One region of the Klebsiella sp. F11 genome, then DNA from elsewhere that is predicted to be linked to it. Evidence: predicted binding sites of a transcription regulator. Region 1 holds the regulator's gene; each other region holds the start of a gene.
What was found. The regulator PurR, encoded in region 1, represses purine synthesis genes. The targets are predictions, from matches to a motif close to CANGCAAACGTTTGCNTG.
Positions count from the first base shown of each region.

Region 1 (4,157 bases):
AGCCAGCCAGGTGGCGGCAACGCTGAGCGCAAAAACCACCAGCAGCCACGGCAGCAGCTGCTGCCCCTGCCATTTTTGCAGCGCCGCCCGGCAGCCGTATCCGCCGATTAAAAAGGCGATAGTCTGCGGCACGTAGCTCAGGCCGATGGCGGTTGGCCCGTAGCCCATGTCATGTAGAATAAACGGCGATCCGGTCAGCCAGGCGAAAAAGCTGGCGGAGCAGGCGGCATAAATCAGCACGTTGCCGCTATACTCGCGCGAGCGCAGCAGCGCCAGGAAGGTCAGCTTTTTCTGCGTATCGCTCCCGGGCCGGCGCACCGGCTTGAGGCGTAAGGCGGGCAGCATCAGCAGCAGGGCGATGGCGAACAGGGTCGCGAAAATAGCCTGCCAGTCGAAATGGGCGAGCAGCCAGCTGCCGAGCAGCGGCGCCAGAGCCGGCGACAGGCCCACCAGCGGCATGATGGTGGCGAATATGCGGTTGGTACGCTGGGCGGGATAATAGTCGGTGACCATCGCCTGCCAGGTGACCGCCGCCGCGCAGACGCCGATGGCCTGCACAAACCGCAGCGCCAGCATCAGATTCGCGTCCCGTACCCACAGCATGCCAAGGCAGCCGACGGCGAAGATCGCCAGGCCGCTGAGCAGTACCGGCCTGCGCCCGTAGCGATCGGATACCGGACCCCAGAACAGCTGGCCAACGGCGAAACCGGCGAGAAACACGCTGAGGCTGGCGCTGACCGAGGCCGCCGAAGTATTCAGATCCTGCTGGATAGCCGAAAACGCCGGCAGATACATATCGGTTGCGAGGAAGCCCAGCACGCTGAGGCCCGCTAACCAAACTAAAAATCCTTTCCCGGGTTGTTGCATAAAGTTCTCTTTCTTCTGATACAGGTAAGATGTCGCAGAGTGTAGGGAGTGCATTCTGGCTTGTGAAACGCTAATATTTGTTACATGCGTTCAAAAATTTTGCAGGCAGAATATGTGGTCCGAATACTCCCTTGAAGTGGTTGATGCGGTTGCCCGCAACGGCAGCTTTAGCGCTGCGGCTCAGGAGCTGCATCGTGTCCCTTCTGCGGTCAGCTACACCGTGCGTCAGCTCGAAGAGTGGCTGGCGGTTCCGCTCTTCGAACGACGTCATCGCGACGTCGAACTCACCCCGGCCGGGGTGTGGTTTTTACAGGAAGGGCGTTCTGTTATCAAAAAAATGCAGATCACCCGCCGCCAGTGCCAGCAGATCGCCAACGGCTGGCGCGGGCAGCTCTCGATTGCGGTTGACGATATCGTCAAGCCGGCGCGTATGCGGCAGATGATTGTCGATTTTTATCGTCACTTTCCGGACGTCGAGCTGATTGTCTTCCAGGAGGTGTTTAACGGCGTCTGGGACGCGCTGGCCGACGGCCGCGTGGAGCTGGCTATCGGCGCGACCCGCTCGATTCCGGTCGGCGGACGCTACGCCTTTCGCGACATGGGCATGCTGAGCTGGCACTGCGTGGTGGCCAGCCACCATCCGCTGGCAAAAATGAGCGGTCCGCTGAGCGATGATACGTTGCGCAACTGGCCGTCGCTGGTCAGGGAGGATACCTCCCGCTCGCTGCCGAAGCGCACGACGTGGCTGCTGGATAATCAGAAGAGGGTGGTGGTGCCGGACTGGGACGCCTCGACAACCTGCCTGTCGGCCGGGCTGTGCATCGGCATGGTGCCGTCGCACTTCGCCCGCCCGCGGATCGATAGCGGCGAATGGACGGCGCTGGAGCTGGAAAATCCGTTCCCGGACGCCGCCTGCTGTCTGACCTGGCAGCAGAGCGATATCTCGCCGGCACTCTCCTGGCTGCTGGACTATCTTGGCGACAGCGAAACGTTAAATCGGGAGTGGCTGCGGGCGCCGGAATAGGCGGCGCCCCGCCGGGATTAGCGGCGGTAGTCGACGAACGGGCCGTCGATCACCGAGCGGCGCTCGACCAGGCGCGGGTGAACTTCGATAGACTGCGACTCCTCGCGCTTGTTAACGATGCGGTCCATCAGCATATTGAATGCGGCTTCGCCGAGAGAGTCCTTTGGCTGATGAATGGTGGTCAGCGCCGGGCTAAAGTAGCGGGCGTTGCGCACGTTGTCATAGCCAATCAGCGAAATATCCTGCGGCACGCGCAGGCCCATTTCGTCGGCTGCGCAAATCGCCCCCATCGCCATGATATCGCCGCCGCAGAAGATGGCGGTCGGGCGGTGCGGCTGGCTGATGATCTGCTGCATGGCGCGGTAGCCGGACTCAGGCTCGAAGTCGCCCTGAACCACCCAGCTTTCCGGGACGCGAATCTGCGCTTCTTCCATCGCTTTCATAAAACCGGCCAGGCGACCGGCGCCGGTGTTGCGCTCCAGCGGACCCGGGATCACGCCGATTTCACGGTGGCCGCGTTCGACAAGATAGCGGCCGGCCATGTAACCGCCTTCAAAGGCGTTATCGATCACCGAATCGGTAAAGTCGGCCTTGGACTCGCCCCAGTCCATCACCACCATCGGGATGTTGCGGTACTCTTCGAGCATGGAGAGCACCGACTGCGGATATTCGGAGCACATGACCAGCAGACCGTCGACGCGCTTTTGCGCCATCATCGACAGGTAGGCCTGCTGTTTTTCCGGATCGTTCCACGCGTTGCCCAGAATCAGGGTGTAGCCCTTCTGGAAGCAGCTTTTCTCGACGGACTCGATAATCTCGGCAAAATAGGCCGCTTCGCTGCTGGTGGCCAGCAGGCCGATCGATTTGGTGTGATTAACCTTCAGGCTGCGCGCCACCGCACTCGGAGAGTAGTGCAGCTCTTTGATGGCGGCCCATACCGCGTTGCGCGTCTCTTCAGCCACAAAACGGGTTTTGTTAATTACATGTGACACTGTTGTAGTGGAAACGTTTGCGCGCTTCGCTACATCTTTAATTGTTGCCATTACTTCTCTCTCCAGACCTTGACCTGATCGTCTGATTATCGATACGTAACCGTTTGCCTATACACACCCTGAGCGCAATGTTCAACATTGCATCACGTCGGGAAACGACACAGAACGACAGGAAGGGGTCAATGGCCGATACGCTTTCAAATTAGCGTGGGATTTTGTCCGATCTTGCGGCAAAGGGGAAGAGTAAAAACGTGCATCGCCCTAAATCTCAGAAGATTTTTATGCAATACTGTGCAAAAATGAGCAGGCTCACTTTTCTTGTGGGGATAATCAGGGGGAAAATTGATGGATACAGATTTAAAGTTTTCGCTGACCACGACGATTATTGTTCTGGGGCTGATCGTGGCCGCAGCGCTGACCGCCGTACTGCACTAATTCTTGCGGGGGAGAGGCTCCTTTCCCCCATTCCCACGCATTATTATCAAATTCGCAAAAATCTTTTGCCATTTCGTTTACTTTTGTTTTTCTGTGATTGATGTCATGCTTTTGCCTTCTGATGAGATACCGTCGCTGAGGACGGTTTGCTGGAGTCATTGCATGAAAATCAACTTTCCCCTGTTAGCGCTGGCCGTTGGGGCGTTTGGTATCGGTACGACCGAATTTTCCCCGATGGGATTGCTACCGGTGATCGCGAAAGGCGTGGATGTATCCATTCCCGCCGCGGGGATGCTGATTAGCGCCTACGCCATCGGCGTGATGGTCGGAGCGCCGCTGATGACGCTGCTGCTGTCGCATCGCGCGCGCCGCAGCGCGCTAATTTTCCTGATGGCTATTTTTACCCTTGGCAACGTCCTCTCTTCAATGGCGCCGGATTACACCACGCTGCTGCTCTCGCGCATTATCACCAGCCTGAACCACGGCGCCTTCTTCGGCCTCGGCTCGGTGGTGGCCGCGAGCGTGGTGCCTAAGCACAAGCAGGCCAGCGCGGTGGCAACCATGTTTATGGGTCTGACCATCGCCAATATTGGCGGCGTCCCGGCGGCGACCTGGCTGGGTGAAACCATCGGCTGGCGCATGTCCTTCCTCGCCACGGCGGGTCTTGGCCTGGTGGCGATGGCCGGCCTGTGGTTCTCGCTGCCGAAAGGCAGCGCAGGGGAGCGGCCGAATGTGAAGGAAGAGCTGGCGGTATTGATGCGGCCGCAGGTGCTTTCCGCGCTGCTGACCACCGTGCTCGGGGCCGGGGCGATGTTCACTCTCTATACCTATATTTCGCC
Region 1 covers NZ_CM160060.1:2,582,680-2,586,836, forward strand. Annotated here, with positions in the region: gene punC (purine nucleoside transporter PunC) at 1-867, opposite strand, end outside; gene punR (DNA-binding transcriptional activator PunR) at 980-1,891, shown strand; gene purR (HTH-type transcriptional repressor PurR) at 1,909-2,934, opposite strand; gene cydH (cytochrome bd-I oxidase subunit CydH) at 3,229-3,318, shown strand; gene AC1M2H_RS12865 (MFS transporter) at 3,481-4,157, shown strand, end outside.

Region 2 (4,157 bases), 330 kb from region 1:
GGGTCATAGCGTGGGGGATCCGTTTCGCTTTTGGTAGCATCTCTTTGTTCTTCTTCGGCTTAATTTATGCGCACAACGTTAATCGACGCGCGTCCGGACGGCAAGACAAGAAATCTCAACGGCATAAATCGCCCTGCCCTAGAGTTTGAAAACGGCCACAGCGAAGTGACGCCCGACCGCGGGTGAGACGGTGCCGGAATAAGGGTCCTCCCCGGCCTGCGCGGCGTCAGGCTGAGAGATGACCCGTCTATAAGGGTGGCAAAAGTCGCTGGCGATGCAAGCGGAACGTGATGATTTAAGAGGAAAGAGTCTGCTTTTGCGCCTGAATATCCTGTTCGATCTCAGCGCGCACATCCGCAGGGATCTTCAGCGCTTCGCCCAGCGCGTTGAGGTAGCTACGCTCCATAAAGTGGTCAATATCAATCACCGCGCAGCTCAGATAGTAGATTTCCAGCGCCTCCTGCTCGCTGCTGATGCCCTGCGCCAGGCGCTGCGGGTCGAGGGGCTGAGTTAACGCGCGATCGATAAGCACCCGCCCCTGTACGTCGATATTTGCCGCGCGCAGCTGCTCTTCGATGCTCGCGCGTTCGTTTTCATCAATATGCCCGTCGCTTTTGGCCGCAAAAACCAGCGCCTGGATCAGCCGCTCGCTGCGGGCATCAGGCTCTGGTGACGCCGGAACCTGCCCGGCCGGCTCCGGCTGCGGCTGCGGCGAAGCGGCGCGCATTTTCTGCTGATACTTGTTCCACAGCATGCTTCCGGCCACCGCGCCGCCGCCAACCAGCAGCGCGCTGGTGCCGTATTTCGCCAGCAGCTTACGCGAAGATTTGCTGGCGACCAGCAGCCCCGCCAGGCCGCCCAGCGCGCCGGGCAGCAGCAAATTGTTACCACCTGAGCGATCGTCAGATGAAGAAGTTTGCCCCTGCTGGCCCAGCAGAGACTGAAGTTGGTTAAGCCAGTTAGCCATGGTTTCCTCGGTGTATGACAGACGATGTCATCAGCCTAAACGAGGCGACGTCAGGAAATGTTATCCGTGGCTAAAGATGCGCAAATTCCGCGGCTCAGGCCGCTTTCACCCTGCGCGCTTTGGGCGCTGCTTTTTCCGCCGCGCCGTCGTCCGCGCCGGAGCTGATGGCGTCATCGCCGACGTCAGCGGACTCCTGCCCTTCGTTTTCGCCCTGTTCGACGGCGTTCTCTTCCGCCTCAGGAAGTTTTCCGGACTTCATAATGTGATGTAAGGCGTCTTTGCGCTCCGCCAGCCACAGCGCCATCTCATCACGCTGGGCTTCATCAAGCGTCAGCGGGCAATCTACCAGCCAGTCGTTAAGGATTTCGGCAAGATCGAGCATTTTGTCGTAAGCATCGGCCTCTTTTTTGCTGGTAAAAGACATCTTTTCCTCACCTTCGCGAATCACCACATATTTGATTGCAACCGCCATTGTACAGCCCCTTTTATACTGTATTTATATACAGTATAACAAATTTAGGACCATGACTCAACTCACGCGCATAAAGACAGACGCAAACGTTTTCGTTTATACTGCGGCACATGTTTTTTTACTGCGGAAGAGAGTCATGACTGTACTAGGCACAGCGCTGCGCCCTGCGGCGACGCGAGTTATGCTGTTAGGTTCCGGCGAGCTGGGTAAGGAAGTCGCCATCGAGTGTCAACGTCTGGGCATTGAGACCATCGCCGTCGATCGCTACCCTGACGCGCCGGCGATGCAGGTCGCCCACCGTTCGCATGTTATTAACATGCTGCACGGCGACGCCCTGCGCGCCTTAATTGAGCAAGAAAAGCCCGATTTTATCGTGCCGGAAATTGAAGCCATCGCCACCGATACCCTGGTCGAACTGGAGCTGAGTGGACAAAAAGTGGTCCCCACCGCGCTCGCCGCAAAGCTGACCATGAATCGGGAAGGCATTCGCCGCCTGGCCGCCAAAGAGCTGCGGCTCCCAACCTCGACCTATCGTTTTGCCGACAGTGAAGCCGCCTTTAACGACGCGGTGAACGAGATTGGCCTGCCGTGCATCGTTAAGCCGGTGATGAGCTCCTCCGGGAAAGGACAAAGCTTTATCCGCCGTCATGAACAGCTGGCCGAAGCGTGGCAGTACGCCCAGCAGGGCGGCCGCGCCGGCGCCGGCCGCGTAATCGTCGAGGGCGTGGTGAACTTCGATTTTGAAATCACCCTGCTCACCGTCAGCGCGGTCGACGGCGTGCACTTCTGCGCCCCGGTCGGCCACCGGCAGGAAGACGGCGACTATCGAGAATCCTGGCAACCTCAGCAGATGAGCGAGCTGGCGCTGGCCCGCGCGCAGGAAATTGCCCGCAACGTGGTGCTGGCGCTCGGCGGTTACGGCCTGTTCGGCGTCGAGCTGTTCGTGTGCGGCGATGAGGTGATTTTTAGCGAAGTCTCGCCGCGTCCGCACGATACCGGAATGGTGACGCTCATTTCGCAGGATCTGTCGGAGTTCGCCCTGCACGTCCGCGCCTTCCTTGGGCTGCCGGTGGGCGCGATTCGCCAGTATGGCCCGGCGGCTTCGGCGGTGATTCTGCCGCAGCTTACCAGCCGCAACGTCACCTTCGGCAACCTGCAGGCCGCCGTCGGCGCGGGCCTGCAGGTGCGTCTGTTCGCTAAGCCGGAAATTGACGGCTCCCGTCGTCTGGGCGTTACGCTGGCGGTGGCGGAGAGCGTTGATGAGGCGGTGGCGCGCGCCAAAGCCGCGGCGTCAGCGGTGGTGGTTGAGGGATAAAAAAACCCGGTAGCGTTGCCGCTTACCGGGTCAGAACTGAGGTGCGGAAATTACTTCGCGCCTTCTACCGCTTCACGAGCCAGAGTGGTGATACGGTCGTAATCGCCTGCTTCCAGCGCATCCGCCGGTACCAGCCATGAACCGCCGATACACAGAACGCTGTTCAGCGCCAGGTAGTCGCGGTAGTTAGCCGGAGAGATCCCGCCGGTCGGGCAGAAACGAATGTGGGCGAACGGACCGCCAATTGCCTGCAGCGCCTTCACGCCGCCGTTGGCTTCGGCCGGGAAGAATTTAAACTCTTTCAGGCCATACTGCATGCCCAGCATCAGCTCGGATACGGTGCTGATACCCGGGATCAGCGGAATTGTCCCTTCTTCCGTCGCCGCCTTGAGCAGAGAATCGGTCAGGCCCGGGCTGATTGCGAACTGCGCTCCCGCCTCGGTTACTTCTTTCAGCTGCGCCGCGTTAGTCACGGTGCCGGCGCCGACAATCGCCTCCGGGACTTCTTTAGCTATTGCGCGGATGGCATCCAGCGCGCATTCGGTACGCAGGGTCACTTCCAGTACACGTACGCCGCCTGCAACCAGCGCTTTGGCCATCGGCACGGCGTGTTCCAGCTTTTTCACCACGATCACCGGGACAACCGGGCCGGAGGTGAGGATTGCTTCTGCAGTTGTTTTCCAGTTTTTCATCAGAGTTTTTCTCTCGCCAGATCTACAAATTGTATGGTCTTAAAAAGTGATGCAGGTTGCGCCCTGTTCGGCTCCGGAGAGCTTCTCACGCAGCGCAGAGAACATTTCACGACCGGTCCCGACTCGCGAACCGCTCAGGTCAGGAATATGTGGCTGCCGCGCGGCCAGTTCGGCATCGTCCACCAGCAGCGTCAGCTCGCCGGTCTGGCCGTTGACGCGGATGATATCGCCATCGCGGACCTTCGCCAGCAGCCCGCCGTCGTAGGCTTCAGGCGTGACGTGGATCGCTGACGGAACTTTGCCGGATGCGCCAGAGAGTCGCCCATCGGTGACTAGCGCTATTTTGAAACGGCGGTCCAATAATACACCAAGTGGCGGCATAAGTTTATGTAATTCTGGCATGCCGTTCGCTTTTGGCCCCTGATGCCGCACCACCACCACGCAATCCTTATCCAGCATCCCGGCTTCAAACGCCGGCAGCACGTCGTGCTGGCTTTCAAAAATAACCGCCGGCGCTTCGATAAACTGGTTTTCCGCCGGCACCGCCGAGGTTTTCATCACCGCGCGGCCAAGGTTGCCGCTGAGGACTTTGGTGCCGCCGTGGCGAGAGAACGGCTTGTCGAAAGTCGCGATAACCTGGTCGTCGAGCGGCGCGCTTGCCCCATCCCGCCAGTCCAGCTGGCCGTTGTTCAACCACGGCTCCATGGTGTA
Region 2 covers NZ_CM160060.1:2,255,555-2,259,711, reverse strand. Annotated here, with positions in the region: gene ptrB (oligopeptidase B) at 1-40, opposite strand, end outside; gene AC1M2H_RS11170 (tellurite resistance TerB family protein) at 296-967, opposite strand; gene AC1M2H_RS11165 (YebG family protein) at 1,062-1,439, opposite strand; gene purT (formate-dependent phosphoribosylglycinamide formyltransferase) at 1,576-2,754, shown strand; gene AC1M2H_RS11155 (bifunctional 4-hydroxy-2-oxoglutarate aldolase/2-dehydro-3-deoxy-phosphogluconate aldolase) at 2,805-3,446, opposite strand; gene edd (phosphogluconate dehydratase) at 3,486-4,157, opposite strand, start outside.
Region 2: purT (formate-dependent phosphoribosylglycinamide formyltransferase) is a predicted target of PurR. The motif match lies at 1,519-1,536, and genes of this name have one in related genera.

Region 3 (4,157 bases), 2.5 Mb from region 1:
AGGAGACCTGCCAGCCGGTGCCGTCGCTCAGCCAGGCGCTGGCCTGACGCGCGCCCCAGTGGGTCTGTAGCAGGAACCAGGCGGCAACGATCGCGACCAGCAGAACGGTCAGCAGCCAGAGAATCAACTTTCCAGGAAATTTCATGATCTTACATCCTGAGCGAGGCACATAAGGCTGTTATGCCCGAATTATGCGCAATCCTCAAGACAGGAATGGGCGAATAAGAGGATGTGAAGCAGCGAAGAACGTAATACGTGAAGTTGCCCCGGCCGCAGCGCACGGCCGGGGAGCGGGCCCGGATTAATTTTTCTCTGGCGGGAAGACCAGATTCAGCACAATCGCCGTAATACCGCCGGCGGCGATACCGGAAGAGAGCAGGTTCTTCAGCCAGTCGGGGGCGAACTGCAGGATCAGCGGCTGCTGGGAGACGCCGAGACCCACCGCCAGCGACAGGGCGATAATCAGGATCGCCCGGCGGTTCAGCGGCTCGCGGGAGACGATACGCACGCCGGATGCGGCGATAGTACCGAACATCACCAGCGTCGCGCCGCCGAGCACCGGCTCGGGGATATGCTGCACGAAGCCGCTGACCGCCGGGAACAGCCCGAGCGCGATAAGCATCAGCGCCACCACAAAACCGACGTAGCGGCTGGCCACGCCGGTGAGCTGGATCACGCCGTTATTCTGGCCGAAGCAGGAGTTCGGGAAGGTATTAAATACCGCCGAGACGAACGAGTTCAGGCCGTTGGCCAACACGCCGCCCTTGAGACGCTTCATATACAGCGGGCCGGAAACCGGCTGCTCGGAGACGTCGGAAGTGGCGGTGATATCGCCGATGGTTTCCAGGGAGGTGATCATGAACACCAGCATCAGCGGCAGCAGCAGGTTCCAGTCGATCCCCAGGCCGTAATAGAACGGGGTCGGCACCATAATCAGGCCGCCGTCGGTCGGCGCGGTATTGGCGGGGAGCATATCGAGCAGCCAGGCCGCCAGGTAGCCGGCCGCCATCGCGATCACCAGCGAAGCGATGCGCAGGTAGGGGTTGCGCTGACGGTTAAGAATAATAATCAGCCCCAGCACGATACCCGCCAGCAGCAGGTTTTTCGGCGCGCCGAAGGTGTGGTCGGCCATCGCCGCGTAGCCGCCGCCGATGGAGGTCAGGCCAACCTGAATCAGCGACAGGCCGATAATCATCACCACCACGCCGGAGACCAGCGGGGTAATGACGCGTCGCGCAAGGTGCAGAATGCGGGAGAGGACCATTTCCGTGCAGCTGGCCAGCATCAGGGTGCCGAACAGCGCGGCCATCATCGTCGGCACGTCGGCGCCGCCGGTTTTTAGCGCGGTACCGCCCATAATTAGCGGGGCGACGAAGTTAAAGCTGGTGCCCTGGATGGAGAGCAGTCCGGAGCCGACCGGTCCCCAGGCCTTAATCTGAATAACCGATGCCACGCCGGACGCGAACAGCGACATGCTGATAATGTGCTGCGTATCCTGGGCGGGAAGACCCAGAGCCTGGCAAATTAACAGCGCCGGCGTGATCACCGCGACGAACATCGCCAGCAGGTGCTGGAAGGCGGCGAACAGCGTTTGTGGAAGCGGGGGGCGGTCTTCGAGGCGGTAGATTAATTCGCTGGTTTGTTTATGCGCAACCGGTTGCGCATTTTCTGGCTCGGCGGTATTCACGGACATCACAAGCAATCCCAAGGTGGCAAAGCGGGGATTTTAGCGGACTATAGTGCAAAAGCAAACGTTTGCCAGCGTTTACGGAAAAATAATTCCGCCGAAAAGGTGTGGGGAAAAGGCATTCGTGTGGCGGGACGAAAAAGAGGCCCGGAGGCGGTGCCGGGCACCTTAATCCGGGCGAAGAAAAAACGTTGCGCATGAAGCCGTCGCCCCGGCAAGCGCTGCGCTACCGGGGCCGTATCGGCGGGATTACTCTTCGTGCTCTTCCCACGCCAGGGCGCGTTTCACCGCTTTTTTCCAGCCGCTGTAGCGGTAGTTACGTTCGGTGGTTTCGATCCCCGGACGGAACTCGCGCTCGATCACCGCTTTCTCCTGCAGTTCGTCCAGGTTCTGCCAGAAGCCGACCGCCAGACCGGCCAGGTAGGCCGCACCCAGCGCCGTGACTTCACGGACTTCCGGGCGCTCGACGCGGGTGCCGAGAATATCGGACTGGAACTGCATCAGGAAGTTGTTGGCGACCGCGCCGCCGTCGACGCGCAGCGCGTGCAGACGGATGCCGGAGTCAGCCTGCATCGCCTCCAGCACGTCGCGGGTCTGATAGGCGATAGACTCCAGAGTTGCGCGGATAATGTGGTTAGCATTTACGCCGCGGGTCAGGCCAAAGATCGCGCCGCGAGCGTACGGGTCCCAGTAGGGCGCGCCGAGGCCGGTAAACGCCGGAACCACGTATACGCCGTTGGTATCCTTCACCTTGGTGGCGAAATATTCGGAATCGAACGCGTCGTTGATCAGCTTCATCTCGTCGCGCAGCCACTGAATAGAGGCGCCGGCCATAAAGACCGCCCCTTCCAGGGCGTAGTTCACTTCGCCGCGCGGGCCGCAGGCGATGGTGGTCAGCAGGCCGTGGGTCGAGGCAACCGCTTTCTCGCCGGTGTTCATCAGCATAAAGCAGCCGGTGCCGTAGGTGTTTTTCGCCATCCCCTCTTTGACGCACAGCTGGCCGAACAGCGCCGCCTGCTGGTCGCCCGCGATGCCGGCGATAGGAATACGCGTGCCGCCTTTACCGCCGATGTTGGTCTGGCCGTATATCTCGGAAGATTTGCGCACTTCCGGCAGCATGGCGCGCGGAATATCCAGCGCGTCGAGCATTTTGTCGTCCCAGTCCAGATCGTGGATATTGAACAGCATGGTGCGCGAGGCGTTGGTGTAGTCGGTGACGTGCACGCGGCCCTGGGTCATTTTCCACACCAGCCAGGTGTCCACGGTGCCGAACAGCAGCTCGCCGCGCTTAGCGCGTTCGCGCGAGCCCTCAACGTGATCGAGGATCCACTTCACCTTGGTGCCGGAGAAGTACGGGTCAACGACCAGCCCGGTGACCTGACGGATATACTCTTCCATGCCGTCACGCTTGAGCTGCTCGCAGATCTCGGCGGTGCGGCGGCACTGCCAGACGATGGCGTTATAAATCGGTTTGCCGGTTTCACGTTCCCAGACGATGGCGGTTTCACGCTGGTTGGTGATGCCAATGCCGGCGATCTCGTCGGAGCTGATATCCGCTTTTGCCAGCACTTCTACCAGCGTGGAGCTTTGCGAGGCCCAAATCTCCATCGGGTCGTGTTCGACCCAGCCCGGCCGGGGATAAATTTGCTCAAATTCACGCTGAGAAACGCTGACGATATTGGCATTGTGATCCATCACTACGGCCCGGGAGCTGGTGGTGCCCTGGTCGAGCGCAACGATATATTTTTTGTCGGTCATAGTATGAGTCTCGTAGTCAGATTACAGCGAAGCTTTGGATTGCGTCGTTGAGGTGGACGTGACGTCCTTCTCCTCGACTTCGCAGATGTCGCAGGGCAAGTGGCGGCCAATCAGCTTGCGATAGCCGAACGCGCCCAGAGCGGCACCGACCACCGGCGCGCACAACGGCACCAGGAAATAGGGAATATCTTTGCCGCCGGTGAAGGCGACCTCACCCCAGCCGGCAAGCCAGGCGAACGTTTTCGGCCCAAGATCGCGCGCCGGGTTCATCGCAAAGCCGGTCAGCGGGCCCATCGATGCGCCGATGACGGCGATTAACAGGCCAATCAGCAGCGGCGCCATCGGGCCGCGCGGGATGCCGTTGCCGTCGTCGGTCAGCGCCAGAATCACGCCCATCAGGATAGCGGTTATCACCATTTCTACCGCAAAGGCCTGCATGAAGTTGATATGCGGGTTCGGGTAAGTGGAGAAAATACCTGCCAGGTCAAGACTTTCGACGCTACCGCGCACCATATTATGCGAGTGTTCGAAATCGAGGAAAAGATTGTAATAAAGCCCGTAAACTAATGCCGCAGCGCAAAAGGCGCCAGCGAATTGCGCAACGATAAAAGGAACAACTTTACGTCCGTCAAAGCAGGCGAACAGCCACAGCGCGATGGTAACCGCCGGGTTAAGGTGAGCACCGGACACGCCCGCGGTCAGGTAAATCGCC
Region 3 covers NZ_CM160060.1:119,471-123,627, forward strand. Annotated here, with positions in the region: gene AC1M2H_RS00690 (AsmA family protein) at 1-145, opposite strand, end outside; gene AC1M2H_RS00695 (nucleobase:cation symporter-2 family protein) at 302-1,693, opposite strand; gene glpK (glycerol kinase GlpK) at 1,937-3,445, opposite strand; gene AC1M2H_RS00705 (MIP/aquaporin family protein) at 3,467-4,157, opposite strand, start outside.
Region 3: AC1M2H_RS00695 (nucleobase:cation symporter-2 family protein) is a predicted target of PurR. The motif match lies at 1,745-1,762, and genes of this name have one in related genera.